4 regions of the Mesorhizobium sp. USDA 4132 genome follow, and region 3 is predicted to be linked to each of the others. Evidence: predicted binding sites of a transcription regulator. Region 3 holds the regulator's gene; each other region holds the start of a gene.
The links. The regulator PhoB, encoded in region 3, activates phosphate uptake and scavenging genes when phosphate is short. The targets are predictions, from matches to a motif close to TGTCATNNANCTGTCAT.
Positions count from the first base shown of each region.

Region 1: the regulator PhoB is predicted to act here: its motif matches at 1,587-1,603, upstream of ppk2 (polyphosphate kinase 2).
Region 2: the regulator PhoB is predicted to act here: its motif matches at 3,014-3,030, upstream of ACZ9IU_RS17345 (YdcH family protein).
Region 4: the regulator PhoB is predicted to act here: its motif matches at 5,058-5,074, upstream of ACZ9IU_RS16655 (glycerophosphodiester phosphodiesterase).

Region 1 is NZ_JBWCCP010000001.1:4,191,922-4,199,840, forward strand. It holds gene ACZ9IU_RS20975 (amino acid ABC transporter permease) at 1-541, shown strand, start outside; gene ppk2 (polyphosphate kinase 2) at 628-1,542, opposite strand; gene leuC (3-isopropylmalate dehydratase large subunit) at 1,865-3,274, shown strand; gene ACZ9IU_RS20990 (L,D-transpeptidase family protein) at 3,337-3,888, opposite strand; gene ACZ9IU_RS20995 (response regulator transcription factor) at 4,102-4,785, shown strand; gene ACZ9IU_RS21000 (cyclic nucleotide-binding domain-containing protein) at 4,795-5,250, shown strand; gene ACZ9IU_RS21005 (exodeoxyribonuclease III) at 5,425-6,228, opposite strand; gene ACZ9IU_RS21010 (outer membrane lipoprotein carrier protein LolA) at 6,339-6,995, opposite strand; gene ACZ9IU_RS21015 (FtsK/SpoIIIE family DNA translocase) at 7,071-7,919, opposite strand, start outside.
Region 2 is NZ_JBWCCP010000001.1:3,397,414-3,405,332, forward strand. It holds gene ACZ9IU_RS17325 (tetratricopeptide repeat protein) at 1-707, opposite strand, end outside; gene ACZ9IU_RS17330 (thiamine phosphate synthase) at 707-1,360, opposite strand; gene ACZ9IU_RS17335 (sulfite exporter TauE/SafE family protein) at 1,478-2,248, shown strand; gene ACZ9IU_RS17340 (ArsR/SmtB family transcription factor) at 2,363-2,623, shown strand; gene ACZ9IU_RS17345 (YdcH family protein) at 2,777-2,953, opposite strand; gene ACZ9IU_RS17350 (YdcH family protein) at 3,184-3,387, shown strand; gene purE (5-(carboxyamino)imidazole ribonucleotide mutase) at 3,398-3,895, shown strand; gene ACZ9IU_RS17360 (5-(carboxyamino)imidazole ribonucleotide synthase) at 3,892-4,971, shown strand; gene ykgO (type B 50S ribosomal protein L36) at 5,095-5,220, shown strand; gene ACZ9IU_RS17370 (tetratricopeptide repeat protein) at 5,321-5,941, shown strand; gene ACZ9IU_RS17375 (alpha/beta fold hydrolase) at 5,961-7,001, shown strand; gene ACZ9IU_RS17380 (hypothetical protein) at 7,076-7,819, shown strand.
Region 3 is NZ_JBWCCP010000001.1:585,776-593,694, forward strand. It holds gene ACZ9IU_RS02980 (substrate-binding domain-containing protein) at 1-44, shown strand, start outside; gene pstC (phosphate ABC transporter permease subunit PstC) at 231-1,715, shown strand; gene pstA (phosphate ABC transporter permease PstA) at 1,712-3,031, shown strand; gene pstB (phosphate ABC transporter ATP-binding protein PstB) at 3,045-3,860, shown strand; gene phoU (phosphate signaling complex protein PhoU) at 3,906-4,619, shown strand; gene phoB (phosphate regulon transcriptional regulator PhoB) at 4,641-5,324, shown strand; gene ACZ9IU_RS03010 (PACE efflux transporter) at 5,334-5,771, opposite strand; gene ACZ9IU_RS03015 (GcrA family cell cycle regulator) at 5,961-6,497, opposite strand; gene ACZ9IU_RS03020 (aspartate aminotransferase family protein) at 6,906-7,919, shown strand, end outside.
Region 4 is NZ_JBWCCP010000001.1:3,249,382-3,257,300, reverse strand. It holds gene ACZ9IU_RS16675 (LLM class flavin-dependent oxidoreductase) at 142-1,212, opposite strand; gene ACZ9IU_RS16670 (SDR family oxidoreductase) at 1,300-2,076, opposite strand; gene ACZ9IU_RS16665 (amidase) at 2,303-3,664, opposite strand; gene ACZ9IU_RS16660 (hypothetical protein) at 3,829-4,131, shown strand; gene ACZ9IU_RS16655 (glycerophosphodiester phosphodiesterase) at 4,138-4,992, opposite strand; gene ACZ9IU_RS16650 (DUF983 domain-containing protein) at 5,198-5,611, shown strand; gene ACZ9IU_RS16645 (hypothetical protein) at 5,713-5,961, shown strand; gene ACZ9IU_RS16640 (SDR family oxidoreductase) at 6,083-6,940, shown strand; gene ACZ9IU_RS16635 (hypothetical protein) at 7,014-7,298, opposite strand; gene ACZ9IU_RS16630 (NAD(P)/FAD-dependent oxidoreductase) at 7,295-7,919, opposite strand, start outside.

The DNA of each region.
Region 1 (7,919 bases), 3.6 Mb from region 3:
CGGCATCCCGATCCTCGTCCTGCTCTTCTACATCGCCTTCGTCGGCGCACCGGCTTTCGTGACGTTCTATAACTGGGTAGTGTCGCCGCTGATCGAGCGCGGCTGGAGCCAGGCGCTTCTGGTGCGCGATGTCTCGCTGCTCTGGCGGGCGATCATTGCCCTGACGATCGGTTATGCCGCCTTCATCGCCGAAATCTTTCGCGCCGGATTCCAGGCCGTCGACATCGGCCAGATCGAGGCGGCGAAGGCGCTGGGCCTCAGTCGCTGGCAGCGTTTCCGGCTGATCGTCTTCCCCCAGGCGATGCGGGTGATCCTGCCGCCGCTTTCCAACGACTTCGTCTCGATGGTGAAGGACAGTTCGCTCGTCTCGGTACTCGGCGTCGCCGACATCACCCAGATGGCCAAGGTCTACGCGGCCGGCTCCTTCCGCTTCTTCGAGACCTATTCGATCGTCACCTATATCTACCTGCTGCTGACGATCGGCCTGTCGCTGGCCCTGCGCGGCCTCGAAGCACGTTTGCGGAAAAGGACAGAGCGGTAACGCAAAAGGCGGCCCGAAGGCCGCCTCGCCGTTTCAGGCTCTGCCGAGCGCCCCGCAGCGTCAACGACGGCAGGGCGCAGCGGATATCAGTACACTTCCGGAACGTACATATCCGCCGGCACCGGATGGCGGATGTAGTCGTCGTTCCGGATGCGGCCCGGCAGGTCGATCTGCTCCTTCGGCACGGTCTCGTAAGGCACCTGGGCGAGAAGATGGGAGATCATGTTGAGCCGCGCCTTCTTCTTGTCGACGGCCTGCACCACCCACCACGGCGCTTCCGGAATGTGGGTGCGCTGGAGCATCTCTTCCTTGGCCTTGGTATATTCTTCCCAGTGGACGCGGCTTTCGAGGTCCATCGGCGACAGCTTCCACTGTTTCAGCGGATCGTGGATGCGCATCTTGAAGCGGAATTCCTGCTCCTCATCGGTAATCGAGAACCAGTATTTGACGAGGATGATGCCCGAGCGGACCAGCATGCGTTCGAATTCAGGCACCGAGCGGAAGAACTCTTCCAGCTCGTCCTTGGTGCAGAAGCCCATGACCCGCTCGACGCCGGCGCGGTTGTACCAGGAGCGGTCGAACATCACCATTTCGCCGGCGGTCGGCAGGTGCGGGACGTAGCGCTGGAAATACCACTGGTTCTGTTCGCGCTCGGTCGGCGCCGGCAGCGCGACGACGCGGGCGACACGCGGATTGAGGCGCTGGGTGACGCGCTTGATGGCGCCGCCCTTGCCCGCCGAGTCGCGGCCTTCGAACAGCACGACCATCTTCAGCTTCTTGTACTGCACCCAGTCCTGCAGGCGGACCAGTTCGTGCTGGAGGCGGAACAGTTCGCGGAAATAGATCCGGCGGTCGATCGTCGCCTCGGCGGGCTCGGACATGCCCTCGGCGACCAGCTCGTCGAGCCGGTCCTCTTCCATCTGCATTTCCAGCTCTTCATCGAAGCTGTCGGCGATCTCTTCCTTGATGCGGCTGAGCTGGTCTTGCATGGGTTCGGACATCTTGGCATTCCTCCGTTATGGAAACTGAGATCAACCACGTTTCCGCGAAAGCTTTATGACAGAGATGCGACAGATTTCCCGCAACGCAATTCGATTGCCGATTTCTTCGGAAACTGGTATTCCAGCCGCCATGGGATCGAAATTCGGATGCCTCGCGAACCATATCGTCGTGCTGCAGGACCACAAACGTCTGCCGGCACGGTTTTTCGCGCGGGTATCCGGGGCGCTTTGCGACCGACTTAGCTGACTTTCCTCAGCTTGAGGCAGCCCTGTGCTGCCGGACACCCATTTCCAGTTTCAGTCAGTTATACGGACAGCAGCCATGAGCGCACCCCGCACCCTTTACGACAAGATCTGGGACGACCACGTCGTTTCCGAGGACGAGAACCACACCTGTCTTCTCTACATCGACCGTCACCTCGTTCACGAGGTGACGTCGCCGCAGGCTTTCGAGGGCCTGCGCATCGCCGGCCGCAAGGTCCGCGCACCGGAAAAGACGCTCGCCGTCGTGGACCATAACGTCCCGACCACGGCCGACCGCCACGAAGGCATCAAGAACGAGGAAAGCCGCATCCAGGTGGAAGCGCTTGCCCAGAACGCCCGCGACTTCGGCGTCGAATATTATTCGGAAAAGGACGTCCGCCAGGGCATCGTCCACATCGTCGGCCCCGAACAGGGTTTTACCCTGCCGGGCATGACCATTGTCTGCGGCGACAGCCACACCTCCACCCACGGCGCTTTCGGCGCGCTGGCGCACGGCATCGGTACGTCTGAGGTCGAGCATGTGCTCGCCACCCAGACGCTGGTGCAGAAGAAGGCGAAGAACATGCTGGTGCGCGTCGACGGCCAGTTGCCGCCGGGCGTCACCGCCAAGGACATCATCCTTGCCATCATCGGCGAGATCGGCACCGCCGGCGGCACGGGCCATGTCATCGAGTTCGCCGGTGAGGCGATCCGCGCGCTCTCCATGGAAGGCCGCATGACGGTCTGCAACATGACGATCGAAGGCGGCGCCCGCGCCGGCCTGATCGCGCCGGACGAAAAGACCTTCGAGTATATCAAGGACAAACCGCGCGCCCCGAAGGGCAAGGCCTGGGACATGGCGCTCGGCTACTGGAAGACGCTGCAGACGGACGAAGGCGCGCATTTCGACAAAGTCGTCGTGCTCGACGCCGCCAACCTGCCGCCGATCGTCTCCTGGGGCTCCTCACCGGAAGACGTGATCTCGGTCGAAGGCTCCGTTCCGAACCCGGACGATATCCAGGACGAAACCAAGCGCACCTCGAAATGGCGCGCTCTGGACTATATGGGCCTGAAGCCCGGCACCAAGATCACCGATATCGCCATCGACCGCGTCTTCATCGGCTCCTGCACCAACGGCCGCATCGAAGACCTGCGTGCTGCCGCCAAGGTGGTCGAAGGCCGCGCCGTCGCATCGACCGTGTCCGCCATGGTCGTCCCGGGCTCGGGCATCGTCAAGGAACAGGCGGAAGCAGAAGGTCTCGACAAGATCTTCAAGGATGCCGGTTTCGAATGGCGCGAGCCCGGCTGTTCGATGTGCCTGGCGATGAACGACGACCGCCTGAAGCCGGGCGAGCGCTGCGCTTCCACCTCGAACCGCAATTTCGAGGGCCGCCAGGGTTACAAGGGCCGCACGCATCTCGTCTCGCCGGCGATGGCCGCCGCAGCCGCGGTCGCGGGCCACTTCGTCGACATTCGCGAGTGGAAGTAAACGTCTTTCAATTCTGACTTCGAGATGCCCGGCCTCAGCGCCGGGCATTTTCGTTTCATACCTTAGCCGAACACCCTCACTACCGTACCCTTGCGCATGAAGCGGATCAGCCGTTTCATGTCGGGAAGACTGACGGCGATGCAGCCGGCGGTCGGCTGGTAGCCGGGCTTGATCAGGTGGAGGAAGATCGCCGACCCGCGGTTGCGAGCTCGCGAGGTGACGTTCCAGTCGAGCACGAGGCAGATATCGTAGAGCCCGTCGGCTCGCATCATCTCTTCATGACTAGGCCCGAAGGGTGCCCTCACCGGGCGATTGTACGACGGGTGCTCCGGCTGGTCGCACCACAGCAGGTCTTTATCGATGCGCGCGATCGAAAGCGGCGTCGGGGGCAGCGTCACGCGGTCCCCACGGACATAGCCCTTGAGGAGGCGCATCGGCGCGATCGGCGTTGCACCATCCCCTTCCCGCTTGAAGGGAGAGGTGCCGGATCGCCCGAGCGCCGCCGGCACGGTGATACCGCCGAAGGAGACGATCGCCCGACGCCGGTCGCGCGGCGCGGTCCGAACGGTGACGACGGCAGTCTTTTTGTGATTTCCCCCGCGAAAACGCTGCATTTCTCTCACAAGGTTTTGCTTTGAATATGATTTCGTTTGAATTCATAGCACACTAAAGCGCTGCGCATATTGAATCGAAACATCGTACTTTCCGAAAATCGATTCCGATTTTTGGGTCGATGCTGTAGGGATTTAGATCGAGGAGCCCTAAATGCGCTTCGATTGGCTGCAACAGCAGTCTGGACGCAACGGCGAGACGAAAGGCAAGAACGCATGGCAGCGCGCACGATACTCCTGGTGGACGACGACGATGATCTGCGCGAGACGCTCGTCGAGCAGTTGTCGTTTTACGAAGAGTTCGCAATCCTCCAGGAGGCGAATGCGGCCAAGGCGCTGCAGACCGCCAAGAATGCCCAGATCGACCTGCTGATCATGGATGTCGGCCTGCCGGACATGGACGGCCGCGAGGCGGTGAAACTGCTGCGCAAGAACGGCTTCAAGGCCCCGATCATCATGCTGACCGGCCACGACACCGATTCCGACACCATTCTCGGCCTCGAAGCCGGCGCCAACGACTATGTGACGAAGCCCTTCCGCTTCGCCGTGCTGCTCGCCCGCATCCGTGCCCAGCTTCGCCAGTACGAGCAGAGCGAGGACGCCACCTTCACGGTCGGCCCGTATCTCTTCAAGCCGAGCCAGAAGCTGCTGACCACCGAGGACGGCAAGAAGATCCGCCTGACCGAAAAGGAAGCGGCGATCATCCGCTACCTCTATCGCGCCGGCCAAAAGGTGGTGACCCGGGACGTGCTGCTGGAGGAAGTCTGGGGCTATAATTCCGGCGTCACTACGCATACGCTGGAAACCCATGTCTACCGTCTTCGCCAGAAGATCGAGCGCGATCCGTCGAGCGCCGAAATCCTGGTCACCGAAAACGGCGGCTACAAGATCGTACCGTAAAGAGCCCTGATGTCGCTGACCGAAGATATTCGCCTGCTTTCGCAGGTCCCGCTGTTCCGGGACATGAACGACGACCAGCTGCGCCTCGTCGCCTTCGGTGCCGAGCGGCGGCAGGTGACGACCGGCCAGCAGCTGTTTCGGGAGAAATCCCCGGCGGAATCGGCCTTCATCGTCGCAAGGGGTCGCTTCGAACTGCTGATGGCGGACCGCAGTGGCGAGATGAAGGTGGAAGCGACGGTCGGTCCCGGTACGCTGCTGTCGGAGTTGGCGCTCGTGACCATGGTGGAGCGAAAGTTCACCGCCGTGGCGATCGAGGACTCCGAGGCCCTGAAGATCAGCCGCTCGCTATTCCACCGCCTGCTGGAGGAATATCCCCAGGTCGGCCGGGTGATCGAGAACCGCATCCGCGACAATATCGCCGGCCTCGCCAAGGCGGCAGCAGCGATGCAGGACCGGTTTGCCTGAGGCTCCGAAGAAGCTTTGCCCTCGATCGTCGAGCCTCGTGTCTGGATCCTCGGGTCGAGCCCGAGGATGACGACCTTGATGCTCATCAGGCGGAACTGACAGCACGGCACGCCCTCTGTTTTCGTCATCCTCGGGCTCGACCCGAGGATCCAGATGCAACCTGCGACGTTTGCGTCAGAACTTGAACACCGCCGTCACCGGCACGTGGTCCGAAGGCTGGTTCCAGCCGCGGGCTTCCTTCAGCACGTCGATGCGGTCGAGGAACGGCCCGAGGTCGGGCGAGGACCAGATATGGTCGAGGCGACGGCCCTTGTTCGCCGCTTCCCAGTCCTTGGCACGGTAGCTCCACCACGTATAGATCTTCTCCGGCTCCGGTGTGTGCTGGCGCATCAGGTCGAGCCAGCCGCCCTTGGCGATGATCTCCTTCATGCCCTCGGTCTCGACAGGCGTGTGGCTGACGATCTTCAGGAGTTGCTTGTGTGACCAGACGTCGTGCTCCAGCGGCGCGATGTTGAGATCGCCGACGAGGATCGACGAAATGCCGGGCATGGCATCCGCCTTCAATGCCTTCATCTCCTCGACGAAATCGAGCTTGTGGCCGAATTTCGGGTTGATCGTCCGGTCCGGCTCGTCGCCGCCGGCGGGCACATAGAAATTATGCAGGCGGATCCGCCGCGAGCCGCGCTCGAAGATCGCCGAGATGTGCCGGGCATCGCCGACATTGCAGTAGTTCTGGCGATGGTCTTCGAGGAGCGGCACCTTCGAAGCTATGGCAACGCCGTGATAACCCTTCTGGCCGTGGATGATGATGTGCTGGTAACCGAGGTCCTTCAGCGGCTGCAGCGGGAATTCCGGCTCCTGGCACTTGATTTCCTGCAGGCAGAGAATGTCCGGCTTGTAGCGGACGAGGAACTGCTGGACGATCGGCATGCGCAGCCGCACGGAGTTGATATTCCAGGTCGTGATCGAAAATGTCATGATATCCCTCGGGCTTCGCCCGCGAGCTTTAGGAAATTTTGTGATCCCTGAGAAGCGAAAAGGGCCGCGCAATGAAGCGCAGCCCCTTATTCAGTTCAGGCCTGCCGATGTCAGCCCTTGCGGACGTCCTCATAGGGGATGGTGAAGACCTTTTCGTCCAGGTTCACGCCGTTCTGGACGTTGTAGATCATCACCGACGTATCCTTGTTCTGGGCGTCGGTGATCGTCCATTGGCGCAGGTCGTAGGTCTTGGAATCGAACATCATGGTAATGGTCGAATCGCCGAAGACGGTCTTGTTGCCGAGTACGATGGTGGTCAGATCGGACTCTTCCTTGACGTCGCGGACCATTTGGTTGCCAAGGTCGATACGGCTCGCCAAAAGCAGGCTGAGCGGCGTCTTGGAAAGCGGATAGATATCCCAGGTCTTGAGCTTCATATTGCCGATGACAACGTTCTTGCCGTCGGCAATGACACGGATCGGCGACGGATCCTCGAAGTTGAAGCGCAGCTTGCCGGGTCGCTCGATAAAAAATTTGCCGCCGGTCTGCTCGCCGCGCGGGCCGAACTGCACGAATTCGCCCATCATGGTTTTGACCGACGAGAAGTGGTCGGCGATCTTCTGGGCGGCAGCACTGCCGGCGCTCTGGGCGAAGCCGAGGTTCGGCGCAAAGGCAGCCGCTGCCAGGCCCGCAAGCCCCAGCGAAAACTGCCGGCGGCCGAGCGCGCTGGAATTGATGTTTGAAAGGATGGTCTTTTCGTTCTTCATTCTAGTCTCCTTTCGTTATTCCTCCGCACCAAAGGCGGCGGCTTGATGGCCGCGCCCGTGGCGATCACGAAAGCCTTACCGTTCGAGGATGTCGCCCTCGGTCGGCACCAGGATTTCGCGTTTGCCGGCATGGTTGGCCGGCCCGATCAGCCCTTCCTGCTCCATCCGCTCGATGAGCGAGGCGGCACGGTTGTAGCCGATGCCGAGACGGCGCTGGACATAGGACGTCGACGCCTTGCCGTCCCGCAGCACGATCGCCACCGCTTGATCATAGGGATCGTCCGACTCCGCGAGGTTGGACATGCCGGCCGGGCCGGAACCGTCGCCGTCCTCGTCGTCATCGGCCGTGATCGCATCGAGATATTGGGGGTGCCCTTGAGTTTTCAAGTAGGCGACGATGTCTTCGACCTCCGTATCGGAGACGAACGGCCCGTGGACGCGCTGGATGCGGCCGCCACCGGCCATGTAGAGCATGTCGCCCATGCCGAGCAACTGCTCGGCGCCCTGCTCGCCCAAAATGGTGCGGCTGTCGATCTTCGAGGTGACCTGGAAGGAAATGCGGGTCGGGAAGTTCGCCTTGATCGTTCCGGTGATGACGTCGACCGAAGGGCGCTGCGTCGCCATGATCACATGGATGCCGGCGGCACGCGCCATCTGCGCCAGGCGCTGCACGGCGCCTTCGATATCCTTGCCGGCGACCATCATCAGGTCGGCCATTTCGTCGATGATCACGACGATATAGGGGATTGGCTGGAGATCGAATTCTTCCGTCTCGTACATGGCCTCACCGGTATGGCGGTCGAAACCGGTCTGCACGGTGCGGGTCAGCACCTCGCCCTTCTCCATCGCCTGCTCAACGCGGCTGTTGAAGCCGTCGATGTTGCGCACACCGATCTTCGACATCTTCTTGTAGCGCTCTTCCAT
Region 2 (7,919 bases), 2.8 Mb from region 3:
TTTTCGTAGAATGGCAGTGCCAGACGCAGGCCTTTGTCGCCGGGATTTTCGGAAACCAGGATCTGCGCCCAGTTGAACTGCGCCGAGGCATTGCCGGCCTCTGCCGCCTTGCGCATGAAATCGTCGGCTTGCCGCTTGTCGCGGGGCACGTCCCGGCCGGTCATCAGCAGCAGCGCATACTGGAACATCGCAGCTGGATCGCCGCCTTCCGCCGCCTTCTGATACCAGTATGCCGCTGTCTTCGCATCCCGCTTGATGCCGAGCCCCTTGGTCATCATCTCCGCGACCAGGGTTTGGGCCGCTGCATCGCCGGCCCCGGCCCGGGTCAGCGCCTTGTCGAGCGCCGTCAGGTATAACCCGCGCTGGTAGGCCCCATAGGCATCGTCGACGGTACCGGTATAGGCTTTTTCAGGCGGCGCGGGCGGCAGGGCTGCACCCATCCGCTGGTAGAGTTCGACGCCGCCCGAGGGAATGATCCCGCTCGGCTGGCCATCTGGCTCCTTGGTTCCCTTTGCTGAGCCCGGAACCGGCTGGATCTCGACCCGACCCTTTTTCATCGGCTGGAAATTGGGCTCCACCGGCCGGGTCACGGCCCTGGAATTCGCCTGCGCCAGCGCAAGGCAAGGCATTGCCGCCGAAGCGATGAACGTCGCCAGCAGCCCTTTGAGAATCACGCGGGAAAGGCGGTTCGACGGCATGGGCTCCATCAAGCCCCAAACCGTGGCGCTTTTTCGTCCAGAATTGCGTTGACTTCGGCGACCGCGGCGCCGGGGCCCTGGGGGTTGGAAAATACCGCTTCCCTGAGCGCCACGAACTCCGCACCGGTCTCCGCGACGGCAAGCGCCGAGGAGGTATCGGTGCCGCCCATGACGATGCAGGGGATCTCGATCATCGATGCCCACCATTCGCCGAGCGCGAGGTTTTTCGGATGTGCTTCCGGCTTGATATCACCGTCGAGCTTGCCGAAGAAGATATAGTCGGGACGATGTTCGCCGATCGCAAGCGCCTGATGCCGGTCGCCCGCCCCGCCGGTGCCAACGATCATCTTCGGCACGAATTTCTCGATCGCCTCCCCCAGCTCGGTGAGGTCTCCGCCAAGATGCAGGCCATCCGCCTTGATGCGCCCGGCCACTCGGCTGTCCCCGGAGATCAGCGCGGCAGCACCCGCCGCCTGGATCAGTTCGACCAGTGCCTCCGCGCGCTTCTGGAAGGCCTGGTCGTCGAGGCCATATTGCGGCACGATCACCGAGGCGACGTCGCCGCCGGCAAGCGCTGCTTCGAGATCCCTGGCCTGCTGATCGGCATCGTCATATTGCGGCACGATCAGCACCAGGCGGCAGCGGTCTTCCTGTCTGGTCATGTTTCTTCCCGTTCGGCGGATCGGTTTATGAAATCCGCACTCGTTTTCTGTCCGCAAATTCGATAGACCGGACCGCCTGCCGGATCAACCATTCCCTCATCACCCGCCTGAGTCTTCATGCCCGATACGCTTAGCTTCGCGTTCTTCACCTTCGCCATCCCCGCCGTTCTGCTTGTCGGCCTCTCGAAAGGAGGCATTGGCGGTGCTATCGGGTTGCTCGGCGTGCCGCTGATGTCGCTCGCCGTGGACCCGGTCAAGGCGGCGGCGATCTTCCTGCCGATCCTGATCGTCATGGATATCGTCGCATTATGGTCCTGGCGAAACTTCAACGATCCCAGAACGCTGCTGATGATCCTGCCCGGCGGCATCATCGGCATCGCGCTCGGCTGGGCGACCTCGGCCTATGTCTCCGACAATGCGCTGCGCCTCGTCATCGCCGCGGCGACGCTCCTGTTTACCGTGCGATATTTCTGGCAGGTCTACGGTCCTCGCTCCAACCGGCCGGCGGCTCCCCTGCCGCACCGCCCGGCCGCCGCCACGTTCTGGGGCGCCTTGTCCGGTTACGCGAGCTTCGTCGCCCATGCCGGCGGACCGCCTTTCCAGATCTACGTCCTGCCGATGCGGCTCGATCCGAAATCCTATACCGGCGCCAGCATCCGCTTTTTTGCGATCGTCAATGCGGTCAAGGTTATCCCTTATTTCCTGCTGGGTGCTCTCGACGCGGAGAACCTCACCATCTCCGCTACCCTGCTGCCGGTGGCCCTGATCGCCACCATGCTTGGCGCGGCCGTCGTGAAGCATCTGAAGGCGGAAACCTTCTATCCGATGACTTACGGTCTGGCATTCTGTGCGGGGCTGAAACTGCTGTGGGACGGCCTGCCGTTCTGACCCGGCAAGGCAGGCGAGGCGTCGCTAAAAAAGCAACGCAAAATAAGGCAGTCCATATTGTTGCGATGCACAATAAATCTTGCCGTCACCGGGCGTTTACCGTAAGTTCAACGCATGACAACCGTTGACCCCTTTGCAGCCATAGCTGATCCTAACCGGCGGTATCTGCTGGAGGAATTGCGGCGCGCTCCGAAAACCGTAAACGAACTTGCGCAGGGCCTACCGATCAGCCGGCCCGCGGTATCGCAGCACTTGAAGGCGCTTCTGGACAGCAATCTGGTGAATGTGACGGCGGAGGGCACGCGGCGCATCTATTCCGTCAACAGCAAGGGCTTCGACAGGCTGAACCTGTGGCTCGATCAATTCTGGTCGTGACGACCGGGGCTTTTTAAATCTTTTTGGATTTTGTGGTCCCCTGCACCACGACCAGAACCTTGTCATTGATATTTCTGGATTATTTTGCCGCTTTGATTATTCGCCTCTAACTGATGAAACAATGGGCGAGCGGCGGGTTCTCCTACTGAGGAACTAATGACGCGTGGATGCCTTTATGCGCTGCATTTGGTCCTTGATGCGCAGCTTACGCCGCTTGAGATCGGCTATTTCACGGTCGTCGGCGGAGGGTGACGCGAGAATTGCCTGGAGCTCCTCCTCCAAAGCACCATGCTTCTTTTCAAGCGATGCGATATGAGCCTGGACGGTCATGTGGCATGTTCCTTCCTTAGTACCTACCACGGCATTCCCTAATGCCGAGGCTTCAGGTTTACGAAGGAAGTGTGACACGATCGGCCGGGTTTGTCGAAGGTGAAATCATGGTTTCAAGGAGGCAAATTCGTGACCTTGTCTAACTTCCCGTTAACGCGGTTTGGTGGTAGAGGCTTGCGGAGAATGCCGGCGACCGCTGAAATGCCGGGCGTGAGAATGGGGACTGGAATATGGCAGATCAGGAACAGGCGGATGTCCGGCTGGTGCTCGCGAAACTTCGACAGGAACACGAGGATTACGACGCCGCCATCAATGCCATGATCCAGGTCGGCTGCGACGCTCTTCGCGTGCAGCGCATGAAGAAGAAGAAACTGTCGCTGAAAGACAAGATGACTCAGCTCGAAGACCAGCTTGTTCCGGACATCATCGCGTAAGGGTCCCGCCATGTCTGAAAGACCTGCCGTCGCCATCATCATGGGTAGCCAGTCCGACTGGGAGACCATGAAGAACGCCGCCGATACGCTGGAAGCGCTCGATATCGGCTACGAGGCCCGTATCATCTCGGCGCACCGCACGCCCGAACGGATGATGCAATTTGCCAAGGGCGCCCGTGCCGAAGGTTTCCAGGTGATTATCGCCGGTGCCGGCGGTGCGGCACACCTGCCCGGCATGACCGCCGCCATGACGCCGCTGCCGGTTTTCGGCGTGCCGGTTCAGTCGAAGGCGCTGTCCGGCCAGGACAGCCTGCTGTCGATCGTCCAGATGCCGGCAGGCATTCCGGTCGGTACTCTTGCCATCGGCCGGGCCGGCGCCATCAACGCCGCCCTGCTGGCAGCCGCGGTTCTCGCGCTCAACGACGATGAGATCGCCGACCGGCTCGACGAATGGCGCGCCCGCCAGAGTGCGGCGGTTGCCGACTACCCAATCGACGAGGCTCCATGACTGTCCACACGATCGGCATCATCGGCGGCGGCCAGCTCGGCCGCATGCTGGCCATGGCCGCGGCCCGGCTGAACTTCCGCACGATCGTGCTCGAACCGCAGGCCGACTGCCCGGCAGCCCAAGTCGCCAACGCCCAGATTACTGCCGCCTATGACGATCCGGCAGCGCTTGCCGAACTCGCCAGCCGCTGCGACGTCGTCACCTACGAATTTGAGAACGTGCCGGTCACCGCCGCCGAGGTGCTGCAGCGCTCGGTGCCGGTCTATCCGCCGGCCAAGGCACTCGATGTGTCGCAGGATCGGCTGACCGAAAAGCGCTTCCTGAATTCCTGCGGCATCGAGACCGCCCGATTCCATGCCGTCGACAGCCAGTCCGACCTCGAAAAGGCGCTCGCCGATTTCGGCGGCCAGGGCGTCCTGAAGACCCGCCGGATGGGTTATGACGGCAAGGGCCAGCGCGTCTTCCGCTCCGCCGACGACAAGCCGGCCGGCGCCTATGACGCGCTCGGCGGCGTGCCACTGATTCTGGAAAGTTTCGTGCCCTTCGAACGCGAAGTGTCGATCATCGCCGCCCGAGCCAAGGACGGCACGGTCGCCTGCTACGATCCAGCCGAAAACGTCCACCGCAACGGCATTCTCCACACCTCCACCCTGCCCGCCACGATCACCGAAGCGACGGCGAAGACCGCCCGCGAATCGGCCGAGAAGCTGCTCGCGGCGCTGGATTATGTGGGCGTCATCGGCATGGAGTTCTTCGTGATGGCGGATGGCACGCTGATCGCCAACGAGATCGCCCCGCGCGTCCACAATTCCGGCCACTGGACCGAAGCCGCCTGCGTCGTGTCGCAGTTCGAGCAGCATATCCGTGCTGTCGCAGGCCTGGCCCTCGGCAACCCCGTCCGCCATTCCGACTGCGTGATGACCAACCTCATCGGCGACGACATTCTGGACGTACCCGCCTGGCTCTCCCGCGATGAGGTTCTGGTCCATCTCTACGGCAAGACGGAATCCCGACCGGGCCGGAAAATGGGCCATGTGACCGAATTGAAGGGCCTGAAAACGTCGTCACAAGGTTGACATGCAGATTGGCTCGGGTTATCTGCACGCCCAACTGAGAGCGCGCCCCTCGAAGAATCTTGGCGGCGCGCTTTTGATTGATAGACATGCGGCTTCGCGCCCACAGACTGCTGGACCAGGAAAATGAAGATCAAGAACTCGCTTAAGGCGCTGAAGGCTCGTCACCGCGATAACCGTCTGGTTCGCCGCAAGGGCCGCGTTTACATCATCAACAAGATGAACCCGCGCTTCAAGGCTCGTCAGGGCTGATATCGGCGTTCGGTTCCGGTCTTTGACCGCAGCCGATCAAATTGTCGGTAACACGACAAATCGGGTTTGACCTTCGGCGCAGGCGGATTACCTTATCCGCATGCGCTATTTTCGTTTCAGTACCCTGATTCTCGCCGCGAGCCTTGCCGCTTCGTCCGCTCTCGCCCAGACCGCGACACCCAAGCCGCCCGCAGCCCCGCCTGCCGCCGCTCCCGTCGTTCCGGCCGTCGCCCAGAAACCGGGCCGGCCCGTGGATGCTTTGTTCGATGCCCTGAAGCGCGAACGCAATCCGGAAAAGGCACGCGGTATCGCTAGCCAGATCATCGCCGATTTGAACGATTCGGGCAGCGCCACCGTCAACCTGCTGATGCAGTGGTCTGCAACCGCCATCAAGGAAAAGCGCAATGCCGCGGCACTTGATTTCCTCGATCAGGTGACGGTCCTCGATCCCGCCTTCGCCGAGGGCTGGAACCGCCGCGCCACGTTGCATTACACGATGGGCGACGCCCGCAAATCCATGGCCGACATCGCCGAAGTGCTGAAGCGCGAGCCGCGCCATTTCGGAGCGCTTGCCGGCATGGCCGGTATCCTGACGGAAGCTGGCAAGGACGAGCTTGCGCTGAAGGCATGGCAGGATTATCTGGCCATCTACCCCGCCGACCGCGATGCCCAGGAAGTGGTCACCAAGCTTTCCGAAAAGCTCGCCGGCAACAGGACCTGAGCCCTACGGCAGCCCGTCGATGATGATCTTGCCCCTTGCCATCGCCGGCATTGTTGCCACCGCTTTCTGCTTCACCGCCTGGAAGGCGAAGGCGATCGAGATCGCGTTCCCGAATACCGGCGAACTGATCGATGTCGGCGGCTTTTCCATGAACTCGCTGCATATGCCGAAACCGGCAGGCGCCGACTTGCCGGCGATCGTCTTCATCCATGGCGCCAGCGGCAATTTTCGCGATCAGGAGGCGGCCTTCCGAGGGGCGCTCGAAGGCCGCGCCGAAATGCTCTTCGTCGACCGGCCGGGCCATGGTTATTCCGAACGCGGAGGTCCTGAAAACGGCTTCCCGGACGGCCAGGCGGCGGCGATCGCAAGGCTGATGGAAAAGCGCGGCATCGACAAAGCGATCATATCGGGCCATTCCTTCGGCGGTGCGATCGCCGCGAGCTTCGCCCTTTACCATCCGGAAAAGACCGCCGGCCTGCTCTTTCTGGCGCCTGCCACCCATCCCTGGCCCGGTCGGATCGACTGGTACTACAATCTCACCGCCCGCCCGGTTATCGGCCGATTGTTCAGCCATCTTCTCGCCCTGCCAGCCGGCCTCGTGGTGATGAAAACCGCCACTCGCTCGGTCTTTCATCCCAACCCCTGCCCCGAGACCTATCTTCGCGACGGGGCGCCGTATCTGGTCCTGCGTCCGAAAGTGTTCCGCAGCAATGCTGTCGATGTCGCCAATCTCAACGGCTACGTGACGCGTGTCGCGCCAAGATACAGCGAGATCACCGCGCCGACGGTGATCATTACCGGCGACAGCGACGCGATCGTTGCAGAGGAAATCCACTCGCGCGGTCTTGCCGATGATATCGCCGGCTCCGAACTCGTCTCAATCCGCAATCTCGGTCATAAGCCGGACTACGTGGCAACCGACGTGGTGATTGCCGCGATCGAAAAGCTTTCCGGTCTCCCCCGCGACCTGAAGGCCGCGGCCCGCATCGTGGAAGCCCGGATCGCGCCGGCGGCGGAAGACTCGGCCCCGGAAATGGATCTCTCGATCGAAAAAACCTGAGCCCGGCTCCGATAAGCCAGCCCCAAGCAAGCTGTCCGTCCCAACGTCCGAGCAAACGGAATCGGAGAGACGAGATGGAAATCGGCAGCATTGGCAGGGACTATTCCGCACGGTCCGCAAAGCCGGATAGCGCGTCGACCGCGACGGACGCCGCACCGGCATTGTCCGATCCCTCCAGCCCCAAGGACGCGCCTTACGATCGCCTCGTCCATGGCCTGACGTCGCTGAACAAGGCGACGGACGAGGCGGAAGAGCAGGCAAAGGCCCGCGCCAAACAGAAGCTCGACGACGCCAAGCAGCAACTCGAATTCATGCGGCGCTGGGGGTTCGATCCGGAAGTGGTCGCCAAGCAGGCGGCCCAGCTCGGCGTCATGGTCGCCGGCGCTGCACGAGAGTTCACCGAGGCGCTGACCGGAGCCGGCAACGGCGCCACATCCTCCGTTTCCGCCAATGCTCCGTCCGGAGCAGAGACGGCCGATCCTATGCTCGATGCGAGCGAGGAGGCTGCGGCCGCAGATACGACGGACGACGCGTCGGCGGAGGGCGACGAGCCGGTATCGTACGCCGAGCAGGCCTATCTCGAGGAGATGGACGAGACACCGCGGGAGGCGCCAAAACTGTCGCTTGACGACATCAAGACCGCGATGGAATTCAGCACCGTGGCCCGCCAGATCAAGGCACTTCTGGAGGAGGCCGCCCGCAGGCTGCGCGAACAGAACAGCACGGCCACCGTCCCCCGCACCCAGAACCTCGACGCCTCGGTCGACACGCTGACTGGCACGATCTCCGCCCTGCCAACGGTCGGCATCACCATCTGACCAATGGAAGTGCGCAATAAAAAACCGCCGGATCGCTTGACAAACCCGTCGATATTTTCGGCGGGTTTTGTTTTTGTGGATTTGTTTTCCGCCGGGAGGT
Region 3 (7,919 bases):
GCGAACAGGGCCGCAAGGACTTTGCCGCTGGCAAGACCATGTAATCCAAAGACCGGCGCCGCTTTTGGCGGCGCCGTTTTCTCTTCCGATCGATGGCCTTTGCATCGGCGGAATCGTCGGTTTTGTGGCGATGGTGTTGCGCAGGGCGCGATGGCGAATGCGATCGGTTCCGATGAACGGAGCTGGGCGGTGATGGGTTGCCGCCGAAAGCGGTACGCCGGGGGATTATGATGAACACATCACTAATATTATTGATTTTGGCAATAATCGGCATAGCCGGTTACGTCACTGGTGCCCGGTATTCAATGGCACTGGTCGGAGGGATTTCCTCCAAACTTCATTCACGGCCCGGATATTACGGTTCTTTTGTCGCTGTCTGGGCGATCCTGCCGGCCGTCGTCATTCTCTTTGTCTGGCTGGTCGCCAGCCCGATCTATATCAGCTCCTCGGTCCGCGGTGCGTTTCCTGAAGAGGTGAAAACCCAATCGCAGGCCGAGCAGGGCCTGAGCTACGGCATGATCACTTCGATCGCCCGAGGCATGAATGCGCTGACCGGCGACGAGATTGCCCGCGTCGAGAATAATCCGGTCGAGCTGCGTGCTGCGCTTGGGGCCAAGGGCGTTCCGCTTGCGGGCGATCCCCAGCCCTTCATGGTCAAGGCCGCCGCTGTCCTGAACAGGATGACCTTCGTCAGCCGCATCCTCATGACGATCGTCGTATTGGCGGCTTCCGTCGGCGGGGCGTTCTTCGCCTATCGTCAGATTGCGCCGCGCTTCCGCGCCCGCAACCGAGTGGAAAAGGTGGTTCTCGGCAGCCTCGTCGTCGCCTCCTCGATCGCCATTCTGACCACGATCGGCATCGTCGCCTCGATGCTGACCGAAGCGGCCCACTTCTTCACCGCTATTCCCGCCTGGGAATTCTTCTTCGGCACGGTATGGGATCCGCGTTTTGCTGCTGCCGGTTCTGGCGGCTCCGAAGGTCAGTTCGGCCTTATTCCGCTGCTGCTCGGTACGCTCTATATCGGTTTCGTCGCGATGCTCTTTGCGGTTCCGATCGGTCTCTTTTCGGCAATCTACATGTCGGAATACGCCTCGCCGAAGGTCCGCTCGGTTGCGAAGCCTTTGCTCGAAGTGCTCGCCGGCATTCCGACCATCGTCTACGGCTTCTTCGCCTTGACGACCGTCGGACCGTTCCTGCGCGATATCTCTTCGCAGCTGAACGGCCTCGTCACCGGCGACTATGCCAACTTCATTCAGGCACAGAGCGTTCTGACCGCCGGCTTCGTCATGGGCATCATGCTGATCCCCTACGTCTCCTCGCTGTCCGACGATATCATCACGGCGGTGCCGCGTGCCCTGCGTGACGGCTCGCTCGGCCTCGGCGCCACCCGTTCGGAAACCATCAAGAAGGTCGTCCTGCCGGCCGCTCTGCCGGGCATCGTCGGCGCGCTCCTGATGACCGCATCGCGCGCCGTCGGCGAGACGATGATCGTCGTGCTTGCGGCCGGTGTTGCCGCCCGCCTGCAGATCAACCCTTTCGAGCCAATGACGACCGTGACCGTCAAGATCGTCAATCAGCTGACGGGTGACCTTGAGTTCACCTCGCCGCAGACCCTGGTTGCCTTCGCGCTGGGCATCACGCTTTTCGCCATCACGCTTTGCCTCAACATCTACGCGCTTTATATCGTGCGCAAATACCGGGAGCAGTACGAATGACCGATGTGGTTTCTCCCGCCGCCGGCATCTCCAGGGCCAAGTCCGTCCGTCGCGATATCGGCATCAAGCGCCGTTACGCCGCCGAGCGTCGCTTCCGTGCCTATGGCATCGCCGCGCTTTCCTTCGGCATCATCTTCCTGATGCTTCTCCTGTGGTCGGTGGTCTCCAAGGGTTACACCGCCTTCCAGCAGACCATGATCACCATGCCGGTCGAGTTCTCGCAGCAGATCATCGACCCGCAGAACGAACGTGCCACCAATCCGCAGAAGCTGATGACGGCCAACTATCCGGTCGTCGCCCGCAATGCTCTCGCCAAGCTGCTTAACGTCAGCGTCGATGACCGTGTCGCGGCCCGCGCGGTCGGCCAGATGCTGTCGGATGGTGTCCGCGTTCAGCTGCGTGACCTGGTCATCGCCAATCCGGCGATCATCGGCACGACGCAGACGGTAAGACTGCTTGCTTCCGGCGATATCGACTCGGCCTACAAGGGCCAGATCGACCTCGACGTCAGCCAGGAAAACCGCAAGATCAACGACCAGCAGCTCGGCTGGATGAAGCAGCTCTCTGACAGCGGAGCCCTTGCCAAGCACTTCAACGGCGGCATTTTCGTCAACGGCGCATCGAGCCGTCCGGAAGCAGCCGGTGTCGGCGTCGCGCTCATCGGCTCGTTCTACATGATGCTGATCGTGCTTGTCCTGGCGCTACCGATCGGCGTCGCCGCTTCGATCTATCTCGAGGAATTTGCCCCGAAGAACAAGTTCACCGATCTGATCGAGGTGAACATCAACAATCTCGCGGCCGTTCCCTCGATCGTCTACGGTCTGCTAGGTCTGGCGGTGTTCGTCAACTTCATGGGCCTGCCGCGCTCGGCCTCCTTCGTTGGTGGTCTGGTGCTCACCCTCATGACGCTGCCGACGATCATCATCGCGACCCGCGCGGCACTGAAGGCAGTGCCGCCATCGATCCGTGCTGCCGCCCTCGGGCTCGGCGCCTCGAAGATGCAGACGATCTTCCACCATGTCTTGCCGCTTGCCATGCCGGGCATCCTGACCGGCACCATCATCGGCCTCGCCCATGCCCTTGGCGAAACCGCACCGCTGCTCCTGATCGGCATGGTGGCCTTCGTCGCCAACTATCCGACCACGCCGCTCGACCCGTCGACGGCGCTACCGGTCCAGATCTACATGTGGGCGAACGAAGCTGAGCGCGCGTTCGTCGAGCGTACCTCGGGAGCAATCATCATCCTGCTCCTGTTTCTCATCCTAATGAATGTTGGCGCAATTCTCTTGCGGCGTCGCTTCGAGCGGCGCTGGTAGAAGGAGTATGACAATGAATATGATGTCAGAATCGGCAGTAGAAAAGGCGCTGGACCAGAAGATGAGCGATGCTTCCCACAAGATGATCGGTAAGGACGTTTCGGTTTATTACGGCGAAAAGCGTGCGCTTTTCGACGTGAACCTCAACGTCCGCGAAAACACTGTGACGGCTCTCATCGGTCCTTCCGGTTGCGGCAAGTCCACCTTCCTGCGCTGCCTCAACCGCATGAACGACACGATCGAGAATTGCCGCGTCACCGGCAAGATCACCCTCGACACGGACGATATCTACGACAATAACATCGACGTCGTGGAACTTCGCGCCCGCGTCGGCATGGTTTTCCAGAAGCCGAATCCGTTCCCGAAGACCATCTACGAGAACATTTCCTACGGTCCGCGCATCCACGGCCTTTCCAAGAACAAGGCCGACATGGATCAGATCGTCGAGGCGAGCCTGCAGCGCGCCGGCCTCTGGACCGAAGTCAAGGATCGCCTGCATGAATCCGGCACCGGTCTCTCCGGCGGTCAGCAGCAGCGTCTGTGCATCGCCCGCGCGATCGCCGTGTCGCCCGAAGTCATCCTCATGGACGAACCATGCTCGGCTCTCGATCCGATCGCGACCGCCAAGGTAGAAGAGCTCATCCATGAACTTCGTGCCAACTACACGATCGTCATCGTGACGCACTCGATGCAGCAGGCTGCCCGCGTCTCGCAGCGCACCGCCATGTTCCATCTCGGCCAGCTCGTCGAGGAGAACGACACCGACAAGATGTTCACCAATCCCGACGACCAGCGCACCCAGGATTACATCATGGGCCGTTTCGGCTGACCCAGCCGACTGTGCCGCCTGAAAATCAATTTTGAGGACTAGAAGATGGCATCGACCCATATCCTGTCGGCTTATGACGACGAACTGAAATACCTGAGCCGCCGTATCTCCGAAATGGGCGGCCTCGCCGAGCAGATGTGCTCGGACGCCGTGCGCGCGCTGGTCAATTCCGACGCCGCACTCGCCCAGAAGGTCATCTCCGACGACGTGATCCTCGATCACGCCGAGCGCGAGATCGGCGACAAGGCGATCATCACGATCGCCCGCCGCCAGCCGGTTGCGGCCGACCTTCGCGAGATCGTCGGTTCGCTGCGCATCGCCTCTGATCTGGAGCGCGTCGGCGACCTTGGCAAGAACACCGCCAAGCGCGTCATCGCGGTTCAGGGCACCGGCGTGCCACGCAAGCTCGCTCGCGGCCTGGAGCATCTCTCCGATCTCGCCCTCGTGCAGCTCAAGGACGTCCTCGACGTCTATTCGACGCGTTCGGCGGAGAAGGCCGAGGCGATCCGCAGCCGCGACGAGGAAATCGACGCGATGTACACCTCGCTGTTCCGCGAGCTCCTCACCTACATGATGGAGGATCCGCGCAACATCACCACCTGCACGCATCTGCTGTTCTGCGCCAAGAACATCGAGCGCATCGGCGACCACGCCACCAACATCGCCGAGACCATCTACTACATGACGACCGGTGCCCAGCCGGAAGGCGATCGTCCGAAGGACGACTCGTCGAACACGCTCGGCGCGATCACCGAATAGAACTGACGGAGCAGACCAAGAATGCTGCCGAAAATTGCTGTCGTAGAAGACGAAGAAGCGCTGAGCGTGCTTCTTCGTTACAATCTGGAAGCCGAGGGTTATGAGGTCGATACCGTTTTGCGGGGCGACGAAGCCGAAATTCGGCTTCAGGAGCGGGTACCGGACCTCCTGATCCTGGACTGGATGCTGCCCGGCGTTTCCGGCATCGAACTCTGCCGCCGGCTGCGCATGCGCCCGGAAACGGAGCGCTTGCCGATCATCATGCTGACGGCCCGCGGCGAGGAGAGCGAACGTGTTCGCGGCCTCGCCACCGGCGCCGACGACTATGTCGTGAAGCCCTTCTCGACGCCTGAACTGATGGCCCGCGTCAAGGCGATGCTTCGCCGCGCCCGTCCCGAAGTGCTCTCCAGCGTGCTCCGTTGCGGCGATATCGAACTCGACCGGGAAACTCATCGCGTTCACCGCAAGAGCCGCGAAGTGCGCCTGGGCCCGACCGAATTCCGCCTGCTGGAATTCCTGATGGCGTCGCCCGGCCGCGTCTTTTCGCGGTCGCAGCTTCTGGACGGCGTCTGGGGTCACGACATCTATGTCGACGAGCGCACCGTCGACGTGCATGTCGGGCGTCTCAGGAAGGCGCTCAACTTCTCCAATATGCAGGATGTCATCCGCACCGTCCGCGGCGCGGGTTATTCAATGGAATCCTGAGAGGCGGCTTTAAGCCGCCTCGGTCTGCCGCTGCCATTCCGGCAACGGAAAGATCCTGTCGTAGGCCCAGTTGAAGAAGAAGGCATAGACCACGTAGAAGACCGCGAACGACACGTCCATCGTCAGCGCATGGGCGAGGCTGATGCCGAGATACCAGGCGATCAGCGGCAGAAGCGCGATCAGCAGTCCAAGTTCGAACAGCACCGCATGCGCCACGCGTATGGCGGTGTTTTTCTGCGTGCCGCCGGTAAAGCGCTGCATCAGGTGGTCGAAGCCGAGATTGTACAGATAGTTCCAGCCAGTGGCGATCGTCGCGCTGCCGATGCCGACCACGCCGATATCGGCGGCCGGCATGCCGAAGGCGAAGGAGCCGAGTGGTGTGATGAGAGCGAGCCCGATCAGTTCGAAGCTGATGGCATGGCGGATACGGTCGCGTGTCGAGCGCATGATGACCTCCTGGGATGCTTTCCGGGCCGTCCCGGAGTTTCTGCCCGAATGGGGGAGGTCGTCCTCGCTGTCTTTCAGATAGGCGCAATGCCGATCCGGAGCAAGGCTCGGCCGGCATATCTGCCATGCACAACAAAAAAGCGGGCCTTGAGCCCGCCTTCGATTTTTGCCCTCGTGTCGCGCCGCCGCTCAGACCCGTGCGGCAACCTTGCGGCGCTCGTTGACCGGCTGGTAGGCGAGCTTTGCGTGATAACCGCAATAGGGCGATGCATCCGGGGATTCACAGCCGCAGAAGTGGAAGTCTTCCTTAAGCGGGTCGCCGACCGGCCACTTGCAGGTGCGCTCGGTGAGTTCCGTCAATGCAAGGCGACGGGAGATCGGCACGACCACGTTGGAGGCCGGACGGTATTCCATCTCCTGGTAGGGTTCGATCTCGATCTCTTCCTTGACCATCGTCGCGCCGACGGCGCGGGTAACGGTCCGGGTCGTGACGCGCGACGCATAGTTCGGAGCCCGCGGCGCCGATGTCGTCCGCTTGGCAGCCGATGCGCGACCGGTCGCAACCGTGCCGCCGGCTTTCGCCCGGCCCGGCAGGCAGAGGCGATGCACCTTGCCGATCACGGCATTGCGGCTTACGCCTCCCAGTTGTGCAGCAATCTGGCTGGCACTCAGGCCCTCCGACCACAATCTTTTGAGCTTCTCGACACGCTCGTCTGTCCAGTTCATGCCCGTTCTCCGCCTTTGAACGCCGCTGGCATGCAGAATCCGTCCACCTTTACTGTGAAAATCATTTCACAGCACCCACTATATCTATGCTTGAGGTGACTAGTTCCGCCGCATGCAGTCTAGTAATTGATCTTTAACCTAGTGTGAGGCTGACTCCGTGGCAAGAGTCGGAGGAATCTGCGGGATTCGATTTCGTGGTTTTCCCCAACTTGCTGTGATGGAGAGTCTTTTTTGTCACAGAAGCCAGCGCCTGTCGGTTTCCGGTCGTAACGCGCCTAAAACACCGAGCTTTGTTGACATTGACGGCCTAAACCCCGATAGTGCCCCCGCCGCCCAGTGGGCGGCATTTTTGGTTTTTCTGGCCGGTTTTGTCGGCCTTTTTTGACTGCCTAGAGGAGTGATGTCGCCATGGCTGAAGCCGCGCTTTTCGACACGTTTGCCCGGGCTCCGCTGCGTTTTGAACGCGGCGAGGGCGTATGGCTTGTGACGGAAAGTGGAGAGCGATATCTCGACTTCGGCGCGGGCATCGCCGTCAATTCGCTCGGTTATGGCCACCCGCATCTCGTCGGCGCGCTGAAGGCGCAGGCCGACAAGGTCTGGCACACGTCCAACCTCTTCGAGCAGCCCGGCCAGGAGACGCTGTCGCGCCGCCTCGCCGACAACTCTTTCGCGGATAAGGTGTTTTTCACCAATTCCGGTGCGGAGGCGCTCGAATGCGCCATCAAGACCGCGCGCCGCTACCAGTTCGTGAAGGGCCATCCGGAACGCTTCCACATCGTCACCTTCGAGGGCGCCTTCCATGGCCGCACGTTGGCGACCATCGCTGCGGGCGGCCAGGCGAAATATCTCGAAGGTTTCGGCCCCAAGGTCGAAGGCTTCGATCAGGTGCCGTTCGGCGATATGGACGCTTTGAAGGCTGCGATCACCGATGCGACCGCGGCGATCCTCATCGAGCCGATCCAGGGCGAGGGCGGCATCCGGCCGGTTCCAAAGGAATTCTTGGCTGCGCTGCGGCAGATCTGCGACGACAACGGCCTGCTGTTGATCTTCGACGAGGTCCAGACCGGCGTCGGCCGCACCGGCAAACTGTTCGCCTATGAATGGACGGGCGTTTCGCCCGACATCATGGCGCTCGCCAAGGGCATCGGCGGCGGGTTCCCGCTCGGGGCCTGCCTTGCCACGGCGGAAGCTGCGTCCGGTATGACAGCCGGCACCCACGGCACCACCTACGGCGGCAACCCTCTGGCCATGGCGGTCGGCAATGCCGTGCTCGACGTGATCCTGGGGGATGGCTTCCTGGAAAATGTCCGCGACGTCACGTTGGTCTTGCGGCAGGGGCTCGCCAGCCTCAAGGATCGCTTCCCCAACGTCATCGAGGATATCCGCGGCGAAGGCCTGCTGCTCGGCGTGAAGGCAAAGGTG
Region 4 (7,919 bases), 2.7 Mb from region 3:
GCTTTCTTTGGCAGTCGGTGAAGTGCCGGCGGCGCCGCTTCAGTCGAAGAATGCCCGTCGTCTTCGATGAGATAACGCTGGTCGGGAGGCCTGACTGCGGAGGAGAGACCGACTGGTTCCGCGATAAACCGGCGTTTCGCGTCAGCGGCGCAAAAGCGGGAGCAACTGGTCGCCCTGCCGCTTGATCTCCTGGAGATAAGGCGTGTCGGAGAGCACGAAATGGGTGATGCCGAGATCCTCATATCTGCGCAGCGAACGGGTAACGTCTTGCGCTGAACCAACGAGCCAGGTGGTGCCGGCGCCACCGCCGCCGAATTTGCCGGGCGCGGTGTAAAGGTTGTCGTCGAGGACATCGCCGCGCTCGTGCAGTTCGAGCAGCCGGCGCTGGCCGACGGCGACCGGCTTTCCGTGGTCGTTCCAGTTGCCGGCCTTACCCTTGGCCATCTCGGCGACCTTCGCCTCGGCATCGGCCCAGGCCTGTTCCGTCGTGTCGCGGACGAGAGTGGTGATCCGAAGCCCGAATTGGAGCGGAGGAAGGTCGCGGTCGAACTGCCTGCTCAGCGTCTTCAGCCGTTCGATCCTCTCCCCCACGCCGTCGAGCGGTTCACCCCAGAAAAGCTGGATATCGGCTTCCGTCGCGGCCACCCGTTCGGCGGCTTCCGAAGCGCCGCCGAAATAGAGTTTCGGGTGCTTGCGGTCGCCGCGGGGTTGGAGGCGAGGCTCGATCGTGGAACCGGTGACCTGGAAATGCTCGCCCCTGAACGTGACGTTCTCTTCGGTCCACAGCCGGCGGACCAGCCGCATGAATTCCTTGGTACGGGCATAACGATGCGCCTGATCGCCCTCGCTGTCGCCATAGGCGGCGAGGTTATCCTGACCGGAGACGATGTTGACCCGCACTCGACCGCCGCTCAGGTGGTCGAGCGTGGCCGCGGCGGAGGCGAAATTGGCCGGCCGCCAATAACCCGGACGGATGGCGATCAGCGGCTCGAAGGTGGTGGTGCGGGCGGCAAGAGCGGTTGCGATGGTGAACGTATCCGGCCGGCCCCAGCCGGTGCCGACGAGCGCGCCTTTCCAGCCGTGCTCCTCCAACGCCTTGGCGTGGCTGGTCAGCGTCTCCAGGCTGTTGTGGTTCTCGGCGGAGGAATCGCCGCGATGGCCAGCTTTGACATCGTTCGGGATATACCAGAGGAACTCGGAATTGCTGCTCATGTAATCGACCTGCATCTCTAATGGCTGAAATAGGGAAATGAGTGGAAGGCAGCGTGGCGCACGCCGGCCGGCATCCGAGAGGTTCCGTCAGACGACGATCGGGGTGAGGGCGCCGTCCATGCCGATCACGACGCCGGTGACGTAGCTTGCCTTCGACGAACTCAGGAAGGTGACGACGTTGGCGATCTCCTCGGGGGTTGCCATGCGGCCGAGGGGGATGCGCTGGACCAGTTTTTCGAGGGCCGCCTGTTCGCTGATGCCGTGGAGCGCCGCCTCCGCCCGAAGGCCCTCGGTTACCCGTTCCGTTTCGGTATTGCCGGGATTGATGCCGATGATCCGCAATCCGCTGGCGGCATAGGCGTTGGCAAGGCCGACGGTCGCCAGCATCAGCGCCGCGTTGGCGGCCCCGCCCGGAAGGTGGATCGGTGATGCGACCTTGCCGCCGCCGCCGATGACGTTGACGATCACGCCCGCCTGGCGGGCCGCCATCCGTTTGACCACCGGATCAATGACATTGATGTAGGAGAAATATTTGGCGTCCATCGCGGCCCGCCAGTGGGCCGGGCTCAGGTCCTGGGGCGGCGTGCGGCGCGCGGCGCCGGCGCAGTTGACGAGGATATCGAGCTCCCCGACTTCGGCTTCGATCTTGTCGACGAGCGACAGCGCCTCGTTTTCCGATATCAGATCCGCCGCAAAGCCGATTGCGCCGGGCAGTTTTGCCAGAGCCGTATCGATATTCGTCTGGGAACGCGAACAGATGACGACGCGTGCGCCTTCGGACAGGAGAGATTGGGCGCAGGCAAGGCCGATGCCTTTGGAGCCGCCCGTGATCAGTGCCGTCTTGCCGTTCAAATCGAGTTGCATGGTGCGCCGCTTTCCTCAAAATCCAGGGGAGAGGCTAGGCTCCCGAGGATATCGGAACAAGCAAAAGGCAACTGCCGTGATCCCGGTTACGGGGAAACGGTTCCTTAGTTAGCTGCGCATGGAGGCAACTCTTCTATGGGATGAGCCTGCGCGCACTTTCGCGGCTTTGCCGGCGGGCCGATGTCTGCCGGAAGATGATCCGGCGCCATTGCTCGCCCTGCCATTCCTACCCGCGAATGGTCTCCTCATAAGCCATCGCGGCCTGCAGCAGCGTTTCATCGCAATTGGCATTGGCCGACAGGAGGAAGCCGACCGGCATGCCGGCATCGCCGGTGCCGCAGGGGATGGAGACTCCGCACCAGTCGAGGAAGTTGCCGAAGCCGGTATTGCGCAGCGTCCTGCCGTTCGTGGCGAAGAACAGCTCATCGTCCTTTTCCAGTGGCGCGATCGGCGGGGCGACATGGGCGACCGATGGCATGGCGACCAAGCGGTCGCCGACCAGTGCCTCGGTTTCGGCGATCATCCGGGCGCGGTTTTCGACGATGGCGATATAATCGGACAGGCTGGTCTTTTCGCCGAGGCGGGTGCGGGCGACCACCCGGTGGTCCATCTCCTCCGCATCCGGTCCCGACAGCTTCTCGCGATGCAGGGCGAAGGCTTCGGCGGTCACCATCGGCCCGTATTTCACCATCAGCTTCGGGAGTTCGTCGAAGGTCGGGAAGGCGAAGCGGGTGATCCTGGCTCCGGCCTTTGCAAGGCGCTCGATCGCCGCTTCGAAGGCGGCCACCACGCCCGCCTCGGCGCCGTCGAGGACGATATTGGTCGGGATCACGATATCGAGCGGTCGGGCCGGTTGGCGGGCCGTCTGCGGTACTGCAAGCCCGCGCATGGCGGCATCCACCCAGACCGCATCCTGCACCGTGCGGCAGAGCGGGCCGAGCGAATCGAGGCTGGTCGCCAGCGGATAGACGCCGTTCATCGCATAACGACCGCGGGTCGCCTTGTAACCGACGATGCCGTTGAAACCCGCCGGGATACGGATCGAGCCGCCGGTATCGGTGCCCATCGCGACGGGCACGAGGCCGGCTGCGACCGCGACGGCGGAACCGGAGGAGGAGCCGCCGGGAATGCGCGGCGCGTCCTTGCCATGCGGATTGTGCGGCGTGCCGTAATGCGGATTGATGCCAATGCCGGAAAAGGCGAATTCGCTCATGTTGGTGCGGCCGACCGCGACCATGCCCGCCTGTTTCAGCAGGTCGACGATCGCTGCGTCCTTCGCGGCGGGAGCGGCCTTCTTCAGCACTTTCGAGCCGGCGGTGGTCGGCAGGCCCTCGATGTCGAAGAGGTCCTTCCAGGCGATCGGGATGCCGTCGAGCAGGCCGAGCGAGCGGCCTTCCTTGAGGCGCTTGGAGGAGCCTTGCGCTTCCGCGAGGGCGCGGTCCTCAAGAAGCGAGATGAACACGGCCTTGTCGGGATAGGCCTTGATACTTGAGAGGACCGATTCCGTGACCTCGATCGGATCGACCTTGCCCATCTGGATGAGCGCGGAAAGCTCGGCGATCGACATCGCTCCAAAGGTTTTCGTCACGGCTGTCATTCTCCCCATTGCGTTACTGGCGGCCCACAGATGTATCGGATATTTTGGCGATGGGTAGAGGATTTATCGGCTCGCCAGGTGGTATGGAACCTCCCGCATATCCGCGAAGTTCAGTGAGTCCACCGCATCGGCGGGACATCGGGAAGGATCAGCCCATGAGAAACATCATCGCCATAACCGGTCTCGTGATCGCGCTTGCCGGCTGCAGCACGGACGGCGGCGGAACCACCGGAGCAATCGACATCGGGCCGGGCATCCGGCCGATCCCCGGCAGCATCACCTATGGCGGCCAGCCGCGCACCAAGCTCACCAAGGCGCCGATCGGCAGCGTCGTGCCGCACGAGTTCCGCAACGAACTCGGCCAGCGGGTCGAGGAAAATTACATCATCCAGCCGGACCGCAGCCTGAAGCTGGTCAACCGGCGGGTGTTTCGCGATCCGTTCGGGTTGGACGATTGATGAACTTCAACCGGAAATCGCCGCCCAGGCACGTTCCGTGGCGACCGGTTCGTCGGTGGTGATCTGATCCGGCTTCAGCGCCATCAGGGCGGAGAAGCTGCGGGCTTCGGCCTCGTCGAACCCGGCGTCCGGGTTCTTGAGATTGAAGGTCCAGGCATCCACCAGCCTGCCGGCATCGTGGCAGAGGCCGATCAGGTCGAGCCCATCTTTGGCCGCCTGCAGCACCAGCGGCCAGTGCAGATAGATGGTGTCAGGCTCGGTCGGGCCGGCGATATCGGCGCGCAGATCCGTTTCGACGGCCTCGAGGCCCTGGTGGCGATAGATCTCCATGAGCTTGCCGCTCGGGTCGATGCCGCGCTTGAGGCCCGGCAGTCTCTGCTTGATGGCGACGACAAGATCGAGATCGGCGCCGCTGACGATGATCGAGGAGCCGGCATTGCCGAAATGATCGGCGAGATGATCCATGCCGCGTGCGCCGATCGCCTCCATCCCGTCCTTCATGTCGAACTGCAACAGGGCGTCCGGATGCGCTGTTTGAAGCATCGTCGCCAGATCCTCGCTGAGGATCGGCGGATGGCCGCCCTGCAGAAGCGTCAGGCCCTGGATGGTTTCGGGCATAGCATCACGGATGAGGCCGTGGCCGGTGGTTTCGCCTTCGAGCTCCTCGTCGTGCAGCACGACAAAGCCGCCATCGGCGCGGACGCGCAGGTCGAGTTCGGTCGATGCTCCAAGGCGAAAGCCTTCCACCATGACGCGCGCGGAAAACAGCGGGTCCTTGAAGCTGCGGCGCAGGCGATGCCACTTCAGCCGGGTGAAACGGCCCTGATGGGCGATGCCGAGGCCTGAAAATTCTGAAGCCATGAAATTCCGTCTAAGGTGAAGGGCAGCGATTCGATCGACGCCAGACTATTGTTTTGGAGCTGCCTGCCATAGATCGATGACAGAAGTTTCGTGCCGAGCCTCAAAAGCCGAGATTGTGCCCGGCAGGGAACGGCTTGTTATAAAGGTCTGCCGGATAACTATCCGGAAAACACATTTTGTCTCCTGTCACGAAAGGCAGATTTCCATGTCCCATGACGCGAATTGGGCGCCTCTTCCTCCCTATAGCACCGGCCCGCGCGGCCGTTGCCCGCGTTGCGGCCAGGGGCATCTGTTCAACGGGTTCCTGTCGATGCGGCCGGCTTGCGAGGTCTGCGGCCTCGATTATTCCTTCGCTGATCCCGGAGACGGTCCCGCCTTTTTCGTGATGTGCTTCGGCTGCATTCCGAGCATTGCGCTCGCGGTCTGGATCGAGACCAGTTTCCAGCCACCGTTCTGGGTGCATCTGCTGATCTCGCTTCCTTTCCTGCTCCTCACCTGCCTTGCGCCGATGCGGCCGTTGAAGGGCTGGCTGGTCGCGAGCCAGTATTTTTACAAGGCGGGGCCTGGCAAGGTCGACCGGGGGCCATCATCGCCTGTTGACGGCGAGAACGGCGGCTGACCGACGGAAGGACTTCGGGGCTCGCGTTAAAACCGAGCCGGAAGATGAGGAACAATCTTCTCCGCAAACCATTCGGCAGGTGACAGTTCAAGGAGCCTGCAATGTCCGATGCCGATGAAATCGAAATGGAAACGCGCCGAAGGTCGCTCGCGGTCGAGGGAGCGATGCTGATGCTGATTGACGGTCTGGCCGCCCGGGGCACCATCTCGGCAGACGAGGCGGAGGACATGTTGCAAATCCTGTCGAAGAGCTCGGATTTTTCGGCGGCGCGGGCTGCAAGCTCGCTGCGGATCGTCAATCAGCTGAAACGCCTGCGGCGGGGCGACGGAGCAATCACCCCTGGGGCGTGAGCCGAAAGGTGGGGTCGCGTCGTATTTTCTCTTTTTTGATTGTGCATTTTGATTGGGAACAACTCCAGACGAGGCCAGTTGGGGCGATCAGTTCGCGACCTCGACAACAAGGAAGATTTTGATGGCCCAGTATCCCACTCCGCCGTTTCCCGAACAGCAGCAGCCGATGCCGGGCTTTACCGGGCGCATGGATCCGGTTCCGGATCACGGTGAACTCTCCTATCGCGGTTCCGGTCGGCTGGCCGGCAAGAAGGCGGTGATCACCGGCGGCGACAGCGGTATCGGCCGGGCCGTGGCGATCGCATATGCGCGCGAGGGCGCCGATCTCTTGATTTCCTATCTGGATGAACACGAGGATGCCGAGGATACCAAGCGCCTGGTCGAAGAGGCCGGCCGCAAGGCGGTGCTGGTTCCGGGCGATATCAAGACCGCGGCGTATTGCCGGGCGATCATCGAAAAAGCTGTCCAGGAGTTCGGCGGGATCGATATCCTCGTCAACAACGCCGCTCATCAGGCGACGTTTTCCGACATCGGCGACATCAGCGACGAGGAATGGGAACTGACCTTCCAGGTCAACATCCATGCGATGTTCTATCTCACCAAGGCGGCGGTTCCCCACATGAAGCCGGGTAGCGCCATCATCAACACGGCCTCGATCAATTCCGACAGTCCGAGCCCGACGCTGCTCGCCTATGCGACCACCAAGGGCGCGATCCAGAATTTCACGGCAGGCCTCGCACAGCTGCTGGCTGAAAAGGGCATACGTGCGAATGCGGTCGCACCCGGGCCGATCTGGACGCCGCTGATCCCCTCCACCATGCCGGAAGACCGGGTGAAGGAATTCGGCAAGCAGGTGCCGATGAAACGTCCCGGCCAGCCGGCCGAGCTTGCGACGGCCTATGTGATGCTCGCCGATCCGCTCTCCAGTTACGTTTCCGGCACGACGATCGCCGTCACCGGCGGCAAGCCCATCCTGTAGTTAAGTTCTCCTCCCACGAAAACAGCGGCGGCGTGGGCCCACGCCGCCGTTCATGTTTGGCGGGTACATTTTCTCAGGTGCGGCGGCCGACTTCCCGTGCCAGATCCTCAAAACAGAACTTGGTGCCTTGCTCGTTCGCTTCGTTTGCCAGAAGCAGCAGCCGGATCGGAAATGCGATCGCCTTCTGATGGGACGTCGAGACTGCGAGCGGCTTGTCGTCGGCAAGCACGGTGCGTTCGGCCGCCTGCAGGGCGCTCTGAATGTCGGCATGGGAGACGACACCCTTTTCGACCAGAAGCCGGTTGATTGCGGCAACGGCGAGATAGAGGCCTTCGAGCTGCGGATTGGCGGTGTTCATGTCTCTGTCCTTTGCGTGGAAGACGGAACCGAGGTGGCGGCGTTTTCATCGATCAGCCGCGCTCCGCGCTGCTGGGTCAAGTAACGCCAGATCCATTGTACGCTAACCAGCAGGCGTTTTTCAAAATTGACGAGCAGGTAGACGTGGACGAGCGCCCAGAGGAACCAGGCGACCCGACCTTTGAGCGTCCATTTGCCGAAATCGAAGATCGCGGCATCGCGGCCGATGACGGCGGTATTGCCACGGTTGTGGAACCGGAAAGGCTGGGGCGCCTTGCCGTCCAGCAGTCTCGCCCGCAGCGCCTTGCCGAGATATTGCCCCTGCTGCTTGGCGACCTGGGCGAGCGCCGGCAGCGGCTTGCCATCTTCCGCAAGCCCCAGCGCCGTGTCGCCGATCGCAAAGATATCCGGAAAGCCGGTGATGGAGAGGTCCGGTTCGACCGGAATGCGCCCTCCCGCCTTGCCTTCGATGCCGAGCCATCTGGCTGCGGGCGAGGCTTTGACACCCGCACCCCAGATGACGCAGCTGGTGCGGAAACGCTGCGAGCCGGCGATGACCTCGTCCTTGGTGACGGATTCGACGGCCAGATTCGTCATCACCTCGACGCCGGCCTTCTCCAGG